4 regions of the Lysinibacillus sp. UBA5990 genome follow, and region 2 is predicted to be linked to each of the others. Evidence: riboswitches for the same ligand, from Rfam matches in the RefSeq annotation. Region 2 holds a riboswitch; each other region holds the start of a gene.
What was found. Region 2 has a riboswitch for cobalamin ahead of B3D94_RS04680 (ABC transporter substrate-binding protein). Riboswitches for the same ligand answer to the same signal wherever they lie in the genome.

Region 1 (3,153 bases), on a different contig from region 2:
TGTTAAGTCTTTAATTCAGACAAGCTAAACGTTATTTAAGCTTTGTCATCCTTATTGAGATAGCTAACATTAAGGTATCAATGACTCATATTTTGTTGGCTTAACAAATGAAAAAGATATCATACATATAATTTGCGATGTCTTTTGCCTTAATTACGGATATTAAAGGTCTGTAATATATTGTGATGTGGAGGGAAATAATGATGAATAAATATGATTGTATGATTATAGGTGGAGGCCCTGCTGGGTTAAGTGCTGCCTTAACATTAGGAAGGGCGCGCAGAAAGGTTGTACTATTTGATAATGGAACAAATCGAAATCGTGTAACTCAGGAGTCACATGGCTTTTTAACAAGAGATGGGATAAAGCCACAAAAATTTAAGAATATTGCAAGTAAAGATATAGAATCTTACCCTTCTATAACAATGATGGATCAAACCGTCATTGAAATAATTAAAGATGATATAACTGGTTTATTTCTAGTCAATACTTTGGAAAATAAATCCTATGTATCTGAAAAAATACTGTTAGCTACTGGAATACAAGAGGAATTTCCTCTACCGCAAATCAGACAATATTATGGTAAAAGTTTGTTTAGCTGTCCTTATTGCGATGGTTGGGAGCTGAGAGACAAGCCATTGGCTATCATAGCAGAAAACGAGGAGCATATTTGCCATATGACGAAATTGGTTTTTAATTGGTCACAGGATTTAATCGTTTTTACGAATGGTCATCAACTTTCCGATAAGGTTCAAAATGATTTTGAACATAAAAAAATTAAGGTGTATACAAATGCTATTAAAGATTTACATGGAGATGATGGTAACTTATATAGTGTTGAATTAGAAACAGGTGAAAATATTTTAAGAGCTGGTGGATTTATTGTGCCAAGTTTTTATCGTCCAAATAAATTTGCTAAACAGCTAAATTGTCAAGTTGATGAAAATGGATCAATTATGACTGATGGGGCTGGACGAACAACAGCGGCTGGAATATATGTTGCAGGTGAAACGGAAAAGGGTGGTCCCTCTTCTTTAATGATTGCTGCTGCGGAAGGATTTAAGGCTGCTTCAAGCATAAACATGGATATAACAATAGAAAGATTTTAAGTCAATGCTTAGCTGATGAGTACATGAAATTCATCAGCTATTTTTAATATGACTAGTCAAGCTGGAGGAGAATGAACTTGGTTATGTTATACTATAAATAAATATAGAATAACTAGAAAATGTACATATTCATTATAAATTAGTTTAAAAGGGAAGAACGGTTGGTTGCCTCTCACCTGTTTGTTGAGCACATATTAGTAGTCGGCGTTATGTTATGACGAAGGAGAATTTGTGATGATCGTAAGGGAGGAGTCCTACTTTAGACTCGTACAACGAAAAAATCTACGAGGATAGGATGTATGGAGTAGGGTGCATGATTTACATCATACTCATAGCTTAAGTCATAATTGCATCTTTACTGTAAAGGAAAGATGCCTTTTTTTATGAATAAAATTTCTTTAGGGCTACGTTTTTAGGTAAATAAGCGACTATTATTTTACTTCCTATTTTTTAATAAAATAATGCTATCGCTTACATAGTTATATTTTTATATAATTATGTTTAAGTTCTTTCGTTCAAGGTTATGTCAGAAAATACGAGTAGTCTTAAATTGATGAACTTTTATTTCTCGATTTACTTTTTATATAAAGGATGGTACACTTAAAACTATCGAAAAACAATATATTGTGTTCGTTTTATGTGGGTACTACTATATGTAGTTTAATAGGGAAGTTCGGTACTATTCCGACGCTGTCCCCGCAACTGTAAAGCTGACGATGATTGTAACCACTGTGCATTCGCATGGGAAGGAAATCAGAGATTGAAGCAAAGCCAGGAGACCTGCCTATATAAAACAAATTTATCATTTCTTCGGGGATTAAGAGATGGGAACGTCAGTATTTTTAGTATGTTAACGTTTCCATTTAAGCTATCTCTCTAGTAGAGGTAGCTTTTTTATTTTATGAAAAGAGGGATTACTATGAAACTTTATACGAAAACAATCTGTCCAAAATGCCTTTGGGTAAAATCTGAATTACAACGAGCAGGACTTGAAGCAGAAATTGTTAATATTGATCATGATGAACAAGCTAAACAAACAATTATAGATGCAGGTTTTTTAAGTGTGCCTGTTTTAGAGGTGGATGAAACATTTATAGGCGATGTGCAGGAAATTGTTTCTCGTATTGAGATGATTACACTATGATCGTTTACGCTAGTCGTACAGGAAATGTCCGTAATGTAGTATCTAAATTAAGGGCAGAATCTATTGAACTCTCTGAGGAATTAAGCTTGAATAAGCCTTACCTTTTAATTACATATACAGATGGCTTAGGTGACATTCCCGCAAAAGTGCAACGTTTTTTAGAAAAAAACAGAGATTTTTGTAAAGGAGTAGTTGCTAGTGGCAATAGTAACTTCGGACATAATGTATTTGGCGGTGCTGGGGAGAAAATTGCTACTACCTATCATGTACCCTTAGTGAGGAAATTAGATTTACGTGGCAATCAAACAGATTATGAAGCAATACAAACGTTTTATGAAACGAGGGTAATGGGATGAAAACATATTTAAAGCTTAATAATGACGTTCTGAATCGTTATAGTACAACGGGGCTACTAGAGTTAGAAAAGGACCGTGAGGCTACTCGCCGCTACTTTTTAGAATATGTCAACGTACGTTTACGTTATTTTATAGATATAGAGGAGAAAATCCGCTATTTAGTTGATGAGGGATACTACGAAAAGGATTTTATCGACTTGTACGAGATGGATTTTATAAAGAAGCTGTACAAAAAAGCATATGATTATAATTTCCGTTTCCCATCATTTATGAGTGCTAGCAAATTTTATGACAGCTATGCTATGAAAAGTCGTGATGGGGAAGAAATTTTAGAAAAATATGAGGACCGTATTGTCATTATTGCCTTGTACTTAGCACAAGGGAACACTGTACTAGCAAAACGTTCTGTAGAAGCGATGATGGAAGCCTATCAGCCTGCAACACCTACTGCCTTAAATAGTGGGAAAAAAGCCCGTGGTGAATTAGTAAGTTGCTTTAAATTATCAATGGATGACTCTATGAATAGTATTGCTGAAAATATTGG
Region 2 (3,153 bases):
AACAGAGCGACAAGGAGGCTCGGATGTTGGTGCGAATGTAGTAGAAGCAAAACTTGTGGGGAATGAATACCACCTCTATGGTGAAAAGTATTTTGCCTCCAATGCAGGGATGTGTGGGGTTGCAATGGTATTGGCACGAATAGAGGGTGCACAAGCAGGCTCTAAAGGATTAACTCTATTTGCAGTTCCGTGGCGTAATGAAGATGGATCGGCTAACCATCTTCGTATTCGACGACTAAAAGATAAATTAGGTGTGAAAGCCGTTCCATCTGGTGAGGTTGAGTTTGATGGAGCACTCGCGTATGTAGTTGGTGATCAAAACAAAGGGATTTATTATATGCTGGAGGCGCTTAATTTATCAAGAATTTGTAATGCTGTGGCATCCATTGGTATTATGCGCCGTGGCTTCTTAGAGGCAAAGCACTATGTGTCAAATCGATATGCCTTTGGTAAACCTTTAACACAGTATCCTATGATCCAGGATACATTGGGTAAATATGCCGCTAAGCTGCACGTAGAAGTAGCCACGATTTTTGATCTTATTCAGTTATACGATAAAGTGACAAGTGGTCAGGGAACAGAACAAGATATCATAATGAACCGTTTATATATTGCCATTATGAAAAAGGAAACGGCAGAGCAGGCGGTCCATTATGCAAGTGAAGCAATTGAGCTACATGGCGGGAATGGCTATATTGAGGACTTTGTAACACCACGCTTACTGAGAGATGCGCAAGTGTTGACGGTATGGGAGGGTACGGCTAATATACTAGCTTTGGAGCTTATTCGCTTAGTGGATAAATACAGGGCACATGAATTGTTTGTTCAAGAGATGAGCGAGCGATTAGAAGTATTAACAGACCATTCATTAGTGAAAATCGTTCAAGAGCAATTAACTAAACTATCGGCAACCTTACAAGTTTTTAGTGCGCTCGATGAAGCAACAAAAACGTTTGAAGCAAAGGATGTTGCCAAAAAAATGGCTCAATTATATGAAAGTATCATAGCAGTTGAGTGGGCACAAAAATTTGGTGGGAAATATGAAAAACTAGCAGATGTTTATTTAGAGCAGACTTGGTCATTACGAACAATTGGTGCTCCGATGAAAACCGTACAGTATTTTGCTGAAATTGTCTAACAACCTTTGGAGTCGCCTTGATATAGAGGCGACTTTTTTTAATTTCATGTATAATAAAATCAACTGAATAGTATAAAGGTTCTTTACTTATGTAAAGTGAAAAGGGAAATCGGTGTAACTCCGATGCGGTCCCGCCACTGTAAGTGTGAGTTTTTTCAAATGATGCCACTGAAGCTTTCGGGAAGGCTTGGAAAAATGTAATGAGCACAAGCCAGGAGACCTGCCTTTATAGCATAGACATGACAGCCTACGAGGATAGGATGGTGGATTTTGTATCAGTTTTTTGGTGCGATTTTGACCCCTCATCATTCGAAGATGAGGGGTCTTATTTTGATGGAAGAATATTTCTAACACCTGAACGCACAAATCAACGAAGGAGGATTCACATGAAGAAATTTTGGAAAATAGGGGTATCAGCATTTTTAACGATAGGGTTGCTAGCAGCTTGTGGACAAGAGGCAAAAAAAGACAATTCCACACCTACAAAAGAACAAACACAACAAGAAACATCTAAGGCGGAAGAAGCAACATTCCCTATGACTATAACGGATGCTATTGGGAAGGATATTACACTAGAGGCTCCTCCTGAGAAAATAGTGTCACTTATTCCAAGTAATACAGAAATATTGTTTGGCCTAGGTTTAAAGGATGAAATAGTAGGGGTTACAGACAACGACGATTATCCACCAGAGGTAGCTGAAAAGGATAAGGTTGGTGGCATGGAGTACAATATTGAACAAATTATTGCCTTAAAGCCAGATATTGTTTTTGCACATGAATCTAGCATGTCTCTTTCGGAATCAGCCATAGCACAGCTTGAATCGGCGGGCGTGAAAGTATTTGTTGTAAAAAATGCCCAAGATTTTAATGAAACCTATACAACGATTGAACAGCTTGGGCGTGCCACAGGGAAATTACCAGAAGCTGAAAAAATCATTGCTGACATGAAAGCGAAAGTGGAAGAGGTGCAGGCGAAAGTGAAAGACGTTGAACCTAAGAACGTTTTTGTAGAAGCCTCTGATGAACCTAATATTTATACAGCTGGACAAGGCACATTTATGAACGCAATGCTGGAGATGATCCATGCAAAAAATGTAGCAGCAGACGGTGATAATTGGTATGAAATTGGTGCAGAACAAATTATCACAAAAAATCCAGATGTCATCGTGGTGACATATAGTTATGTACCTGATATTTTAACAAAAATACCGAAGCGTGCTGGTTTCGATACAATAAATGCAGTGAAAAATAATGCTATTGTGCAAGTAGATGAAAGCACAACAAGCCGTCAGGGACCACGTTTAGCGGATGGCCTTGAGGAATTAGCAAAAGCTATCTACCCTGAGGTATTTAAGTGAAAAAAGTAGCAACAGCCTATGTATTAACATGTACGCTTCTTATCATTAGCATCTGGTGTGGCGTCGCTATAGGCTCTGTTCATATTCCGATAGAAGTGCTGTGGAATCAGTCAGTTGATGAAACAGCTGCCAATATCTTTTGGAAAATTCGCCTGCCCCGTGTTCTTTTAGCGGGGCTAGTAGGAGCTTCTCTCGCCATTGCGGGAGCGGCTTTCCAAGGCTTGCTTAAAAATCCATTAGCAGATCCATATACATTAGGTATTTCATCTGGTGCTTCTGTCGGCGCAGTTATGACAATCTTTTTTAGTATTTCTATACCTGTTGTAGGCTTGTATGCCTTACCTACCTTTAGCATGATAGGCGCGATCATTACAATGGTGATAGTGATGAGCTTTGCTAGAGTAGTGGACCGTTCTTTAAAGATGGAAACACTGATTTTAACAGGTGTTATCTTTAGTTCATTTTTAGGATCGTTAATCTCGTTAATGATTGCTTTATCGGGAGAGGAACTGCGCCAAGTAATCGGCTGGCTACTCGGTTCTGTTTCTATGCGTGGCTGGCCGTATGTTCAAATGATTATCCCATTTGTCATTGTTGGTTCCCTTATGCTGTGGACACAGAGACGTGAGCTTAATGTTTTGTTATATGGGGAAGAAA
Region 3 (3,153 bases), on a different contig from region 2:
TTTGCTATAGGTGCCTGTTTGATGCCAATAAACAGTTTCACCACCACGCGCCTGCATGGCAATATTAAGCTCTCGACTGCGCTGAAACATTTCAATAAACAACGCTGCAATCAGCATAGACATTGAACGTAACCCTTGCATGGGTGAATGGTAGCCAAGGCGGGCTTGCTGGGCTAAATGTATTTTTTGCATGCTTTCTAAAAAAATAAAAATAAAACGATAGGTAAGTTCTACTAGCTCAACTAATAAAGGAGGGAGCCTCCATTGTCTTAGCACATAACAAATCCCTTGTACAGATGTCGTTAAAAATAAAAAATATAAGCAACTTATACTACCAAGTACGATAAAGAATAGCTGCTGCGCGGTAGCAATACTAGCTCTCCCAATAAAAATTGTCAAGTTCATATACGTAAATGCCCCAATATGTGCTGGTAATATATGCGTTGCTGGCGCTATCGAAAGTAGGATGGATAGGAGACTTGTGAACAAGAAAAAGCCTGGTAGTAATAATAGCTTCGCATAGTATTTTATTGGAATTTTTGCGCCCCAAATGATAAAAGCACTCATTACAAAAAATGTAATGAGTGAAAGTCGCTCATTTCTCATAATAAGCGTGAATAAAAGCAGTCCTAATGAAAATATCATTTTTTCTAGCGGATGAACGAACGCTAACTTATTGAGATACGCATACTTATCAATGAATAACATATTCCTTAACCTTCTTTATGCTTGCTACGCATATAGCCAATAAAATAGCCGATAAAACCAGCACCAATAGCTGCTTGTAGCACGAATAATAAGCTTTCAATTTCACCACTAGGTGGTTCCCACAAACTATCAAACCATGGCTCATATTCTGCATTGATCTCACCAATGGCAGCTTCTGCTTCACCGTCTGCTCCACCAAATTCTGCTCCCTTTTGGACGAAGAGCGGAATAATGGCCAATAGCACAACTATTGCTAATAGTAATAAATTTCGTTTCATGTTAGTGCGCCTCCTTTGTAGAGAAAACACGTAAAGATTTTAATTCGCTAATATTATATTTTTTTAAGAAGTTCATGATAATAACTGTTAATATCCCTTCACTCACAGCTAATGGGATTTGTGTTAAGGCAAAAATACTTGCGAACTTTGTAAAGGACGCCATAAAGCCTCCAACTTCAGATGGGAAGGCAAGTGCTAATTGAATGGAAGTCACCACATATGTACCTAAATCTCCAAGCATAGCCGCAAAGAAAACAGCTACTGAAAACGATAACCCCATTTTTTGCGCCCCTTTCAATACAAAGTAGGCGATAAACGGGCCTACAATAGCCATTGAAAATGCATTAGCCCCTAATGTTGTAATCCCACCATGTGCTAAAAGTAAAGATTGAAATAATAAAACAATTGTCCCGATGACACTCATCGCTAACGGTCCAAATAAGACTGTTCCGAGACCTACTCCTGTTGGATGTGAGCAACTCCCTGTAACTGAGGGGATTTTTAAGGCTGATAGGACAAAGGCGAACGCACCGGACAGCCCCAGAATCATTTTTGTTTCAGGATTTTCTTCAATTGTTTTACGAATAGAGCGCAATCCTAAAATAATAAATGGGATGGAGATTACCCACCAAAAAATAGCCCATTCGATTGGTAAAAAGCCTTCCATGATATGCATAGCGAAGGCACGCTTTGGCACCATTAAAAAAGCTAATAAAAAGTAACTAAGTTTCCACCAAGACAGATTCAATTTTCTTCCTCCAAACTGTAAATAGATTTTTAGAATGTAGCGTGCGTAATAAAAAAAGCACTTCTCCGTTGTTGGAAAAGTGCATAGCTAAAAAAGCAAATAACATTCTCATCTGCTAAGCCGCACACCTATCCTCGTAGGTTGAAACGATCACATATTTTCGGCAGGTCTCCTGGCTCTAGTTCAACACTTTATAGGTCTTCCCATCCATTGGACAGTGACATTTTCTATAAAGCTCCCTATTACAGTGGCGGGACCGCGCCGGACTTAAACCGGCTTCCCTTTTAAGCAAAATGACGAGCATTTTACACCGAAAAATAGTAAGTTGTGAGATTTCACGACAAAGTGTATCACGAATTTCCATAAATATGCTATACTTTTTTTATAAAAAATTTAAAATAGAATATCAATGTAGAAAATTCTGATAACTAATGTTTTTAGGATTAAAGGAAGCAAAGTCAATTTTTAAAATAGCTTCTAACCCTCCTGTGAAATTGATAAATTTGTCATGATTTTTTAAAGAAATATTGAAATTTTAAAATAATAAGATATGATTAAGACAGTTTTCTATTATATATACGATTAATAATTTCATATAAAACGTCGATAAGTGCTCGAAGAACTCGAGATAATAGGGAAATTGGTGAAAGTCCAATACAGCCCCCGCTACTGTAATAGCTGATGAAATCGCAATGCCACCTGTGCAAACTAGGGAAGGTGCGACAGTAAAATGAAGCTTAAGTCAGGAAACCTGCTTATCAGATTGTGCATGCAAACTTTTCGGAGGGAGAAGTTGAAGCAAAAGCGAGGATCTTTCTTTCAATCTATTCGTTTTTATTTGGCTTCTACAAACCTTTACTCTTCGGGAGAGTAAAGGTTTTTTCTTTTTTCCAAAAGCAAATGAGGGGAGATATAAGATGACAACGTGGAATTTAGAGGGGATGAAAACACATCTCTTTATTTGCAATGGCAGTAGCTGTATGAACAAGGATGGGGAGGAAATTACCCAAGCTATACGAGATGAAATACAGCGAAATGCACTAGATAAAGAAATACATACGACTAGAACGCGCTGTAATGGACGGTGCAAAGATGCTTGTGTTGTTATTGCTTACCCCCAGGGGAATTGGTATCGTGTACCATCAACGGAGCATGCTAGAACACTTGTACAGGATTTGCATCATGAAACCTTATATAACGATCATGTTTTTACACTTCGGGAAGGGACATTACAGCGAACAGTGCAAACGACAGCCATTAAAGGGATTGAAAAGGTGAAAGAGGGGTAAAAACATGGCGCAAAAAGGGAAAATTTTCGTAGTAGGCTTTGGGCCTGGAGACTTTAAGCATATTACGACACGTGCAGTAGAGGCTTTACAACAAAGTGATATGATCATAGGCTATAAAACCTATGTTGAG
Region 4 (3,153 bases), on a different contig from region 2:
TATCGTCATATGTAGGATTATAACAAGCCGATGCACAGCCATTCACATTGACTCGAACTCTTGCAGGCACAGTTATAACGTCCAACGCCTGATAGAGCTGTTCTGTTTGAGGAACTGCCTCCATTTTTTCGCCATCACAAAAATCACATGCCTTCATGGCTATATGAGGACCTGACGAAGCAACAAACAGCCCAGCCTCCTGTAAGGCATGGGTAGCTTCTGTCAGTTCGCTAGAGGGGATCGATAATAATAGGCTATAGGAAGCCGAATATTTAATGGCCCCCTTCTCCCCTACAATTTCAGCTATTTTTTGAAATTGGGCTGGCGTGTAATGCTTATTAATAATGCCAGGGCTTACTGCTAATCGTGAATATCCACCTTGCTGATTAAGGGTTTCAAACGTTTTATCTGGTATGTTTTGACGAAATGCATTCATTGTTATCGCTCCTTAAGAAAAAGGAGCTAGCAAAGCGCTAGCTCGAATGTTTTTAAAAGTTTGCTGGGTAGAAGCCCTTGGCTAAAATTTGAATGGCCTCTGCGGCACGTACTCCTTCAGATGCCGCTGAAAGTGGAAGGATGACAAAGCGATCATTTTTGACTGCTTCCATTTCCTTCAACGCTGGATCATTCTTTAAGAAATTTATCTTTTGTTCGGCAGTTGTTTCACCATAATCAATGACAACAACCACCTCTGGATTGCGATCTACTGCATCTTCCTTCGATACCGTTGTCCATCCTGACTCCACATCTCCAAAGATATTTTGACCGCCAGCAATTGTTACTAGCTCATTCATAAAGTTTTGACCAGCCGTGAACACATCTTTATCACCACTATCAAAGACAAGCACACGTAAATTTTCGCTGTCTTTTGGTAATTGAGCTTGAACTTCTTCGACACCTTTTGTCATTTGTTCAATTAATGCTTCGCCACGATCTTCCACGCGAAATATTTCCGCGATATGACGAATATCAGTGAAAATATCCTCTAATGTTGGCTTTGTCATATTGGAAGCCGTATGTAGATACGTATGAATTCCTAATTCCTCAAGCTCCTCTGGTGTTCCTACCCCTTTTTCACCAAAGCCACTTTTCCAGCCTGCATACAAGAAATCTGCTTCGGCATCAATGACTTGCTCCTTCGTTGGATATTGATCTGAAAGAACTGGAACTTTATCGTAGGCTGCTTGAAGCGGCTCGTAGATTTTATCATCTAAATAAGCTGTCCCTACCATGGAATCCTCTAAGCCTAATGCAAGCATAATTTCTGTTACATGTTGATTTAGGCTAATGGCCTTTTTAGGTGCTTCCTTATAGGTTTGGGTAGTTTCATTATTTTCAATGATGACTTCAGATGCTGTCGCCTCAGACGGTTCAACTTTTTCAGTTTGTGTTGCTGATTCAGGCTTGTCCTTTGCGCCACACGCTCCTAATACAGCGATTAAGGCGATGACCATGACTAGCCATATACTTCTCCATTTTTTCATGTCCTTTTCTCCTTTGTTGTGATAAATATAGAAAGAAATCAGAGACTTCTTTGCTACCAGGATAATTGGAAGGGCATAAAAAAACCCTCTTGTCGCCAAGAGAGTTGCATAGTGAAAAAACGGTATTAGTACCTTTATCACTATCCCCATCCTCGTGGTTCTTAGTTAACATACATATACTGGCAGGTATCCTGGCTTAGGTTCATCATCTATACGCCTTCCCATAGTAAAACTACAGTGGCATGCTGTATAGACTCCCCATTTACAGTTGCGGGACAGCATCGGAATTGCACCGATTTCCCTTTTAAGCAAATGACAAAGGCCATTTGCACCAATATGTTCTATTCATGCTATTGATAGACTAGCAGTTCATGAGTTATTTCACAATCTGTAGTAGAATGCAAAAAATATAATCATCATTATATTAGCACTATTTCGACAAAAAGACGAATCATTTTACAAGAAATAGTTGTGCTAGTATTCTGATACAATGAGAAGATAGCCACTTATAGAAACGAGGATTTATTATGTACAAGACGATTGGGGTTCTTGCTCATGTTGATGCAGGAAAAACAACCTTTTCCGAGCAAATGCTTTTTCATACAAATAGTATACAAGCGCGGGGGCGTGTCGATCATCAGGACGCCTATTTAGATAATCATGAGCTTGAGCGCAAACGGGGCATTACGATATTTGCCGAGCAAGGACGCATGACTATTGGCGACGATACATATACGTTGATTGATACACCAGGACATGTCGATTTCTCCCCAGAGATGGAGCGTGCCATCCGTGTCATGGATTATGCTATCATTATTATTAGTGCAGTAGAAGGTATACAAGGTCATACTGAAACGGTATGGCAGCTTTTACGGAACTATCATGTCCCTACATTCTTTTTTATTAATAAAATAGATCGTGACGGAGCAGATGTAAGGGCTGTGATGACTCAGCTCCATAAAGATTTCTCTGAACATGTATTATTTGTAGATGAACCACTTCAGGAAAACTATGTTTCAAGGACAATCATGGAATGGCTGGCGGAGCGTGATGAAGAGCTGCTGGATGCCTTTTTGAATGAAACATTGGCGCATGGCCAGTGCATCAATCAGTTACAATCGATGATTAAAAATGAATACGCCTTCCCCTGCTTTACAGGTTCTGCATTGAAGGATGAAGGCATTCAAGAATTTATTGCTCAACTTCCACTCATAACTGATACTCACTTCGAGCCGGAAGCACCGTTTCAAGGAGAGGTTTTTAAAATACGACATGACGGCCATCAGCGTCTAACATTCATCAAGGCTTTAACAGGCAAATTACAAGTTCGAGATGAATTTACGTTTGGAGACCTTACAGAGAAAGTAACAGAAATTCGTCTTTATAACGGCAGTCGATTTGAAACTGTTCAGCATGTTGAGGCTGGTGAAATCTTCGCTGTTAAAGGACTCAGCCAGGCAAACATTGGCGATCACATTGGCAGTAACACGCTATCACAGCCCTATGAGCTTGTCCCTACATTACAGGCAAAAGTTCAATATGAGGGTGAGCAACATATTAAAGAAGTATTAAAGATTTTCCGTTTACTAGAGGCCGAAGAGCCATCATTGCGTGTCGTATGGCAGGAAAAGTTTCAGGAAATCCATGTGCATATAATGGGTGTCATTCA

Region 1: another riboswitch for cobalamin. It lies ahead of B3D94_RS14455 (glutaredoxin family protein); the one in region 2 lies ahead of B3D94_RS04680 (ABC transporter substrate-binding protein).
Region 3: another riboswitch for cobalamin. It lies ahead of B3D94_RS10900 (energy-coupling factor ABC transporter permease); the one in region 2 lies ahead of B3D94_RS04680 (ABC transporter substrate-binding protein).
Region 4: another riboswitch for cobalamin. It lies ahead of B3D94_RS18395 (ABC transporter substrate-binding protein); the one in region 2 lies ahead of B3D94_RS04680 (ABC transporter substrate-binding protein).

Annotation. Positions count from the first base shown of each region.
Region 1 covers NZ_DJAY01000015.1:400,207-403,359, forward strand. Annotated here, with positions in the region: gene B3D94_RS14450 (NAD(P)/FAD-dependent oxidoreductase) at 204-1,109, shown strand; cobalamin riboswitch at 1,734-1,911, shown strand; gene B3D94_RS14455 (glutaredoxin family protein) at 2,029-2,253, shown strand; gene nrdI (class Ib ribonucleoside-diphosphate reductase assembly flavoprotein NrdI) at 2,250-2,609, shown strand; gene nrdE (class 1b ribonucleoside-diphosphate reductase subunit alpha) at 2,606-3,153, shown strand, end outside.
Region 2 covers NZ_DJAY01000007.1:84,351-87,503, forward strand. Annotated here, with positions in the region: gene B3D94_RS04675 (acyl-CoA dehydrogenase family protein) at 1-1,138, shown strand, start outside; cobalamin riboswitch at 1,198-1,380, shown strand; gene B3D94_RS04680 (ABC transporter substrate-binding protein) at 1,525-2,496, shown strand; gene B3D94_RS04685 (FecCD family ABC transporter permease) at 2,493-3,153, shown strand, end outside.
Region 3 covers NZ_DJAY01000011.1:698,989-702,141, forward strand. Annotated here, with positions in the region: gene cbiQ (cobalt ECF transporter T component CbiQ) at 1-708, opposite strand, end outside; gene B3D94_RS10895 (energy-coupling factor ABC transporter substrate-binding protein) at 714-986, opposite strand; gene B3D94_RS10900 (energy-coupling factor ABC transporter permease) at 988-1,734, opposite strand; cobalamin riboswitch at 1,880-2,064, opposite strand; cobalamin riboswitch at 2,326-2,507, shown strand; gene B3D94_RS10905 ((2Fe-2S) ferredoxin domain-containing protein) at 2,652-3,023, shown strand; gene cobJ (precorrin-3B C(17)-methyltransferase) at 3,028-3,153, shown strand, end outside.
Region 4 covers NZ_DJAY01000015.1:1,162,248-1,165,400, reverse strand. Annotated here, with positions in the region: gene B3D94_RS18400 (precorrin-3B methylase) at 1-436, opposite strand, end outside; gene B3D94_RS18395 (ABC transporter substrate-binding protein) at 489-1,484, opposite strand; cobalamin riboswitch at 1,649-1,835, opposite strand; gene B3D94_RS18390 (elongation factor G) at 2,012-3,153, shown strand, end outside.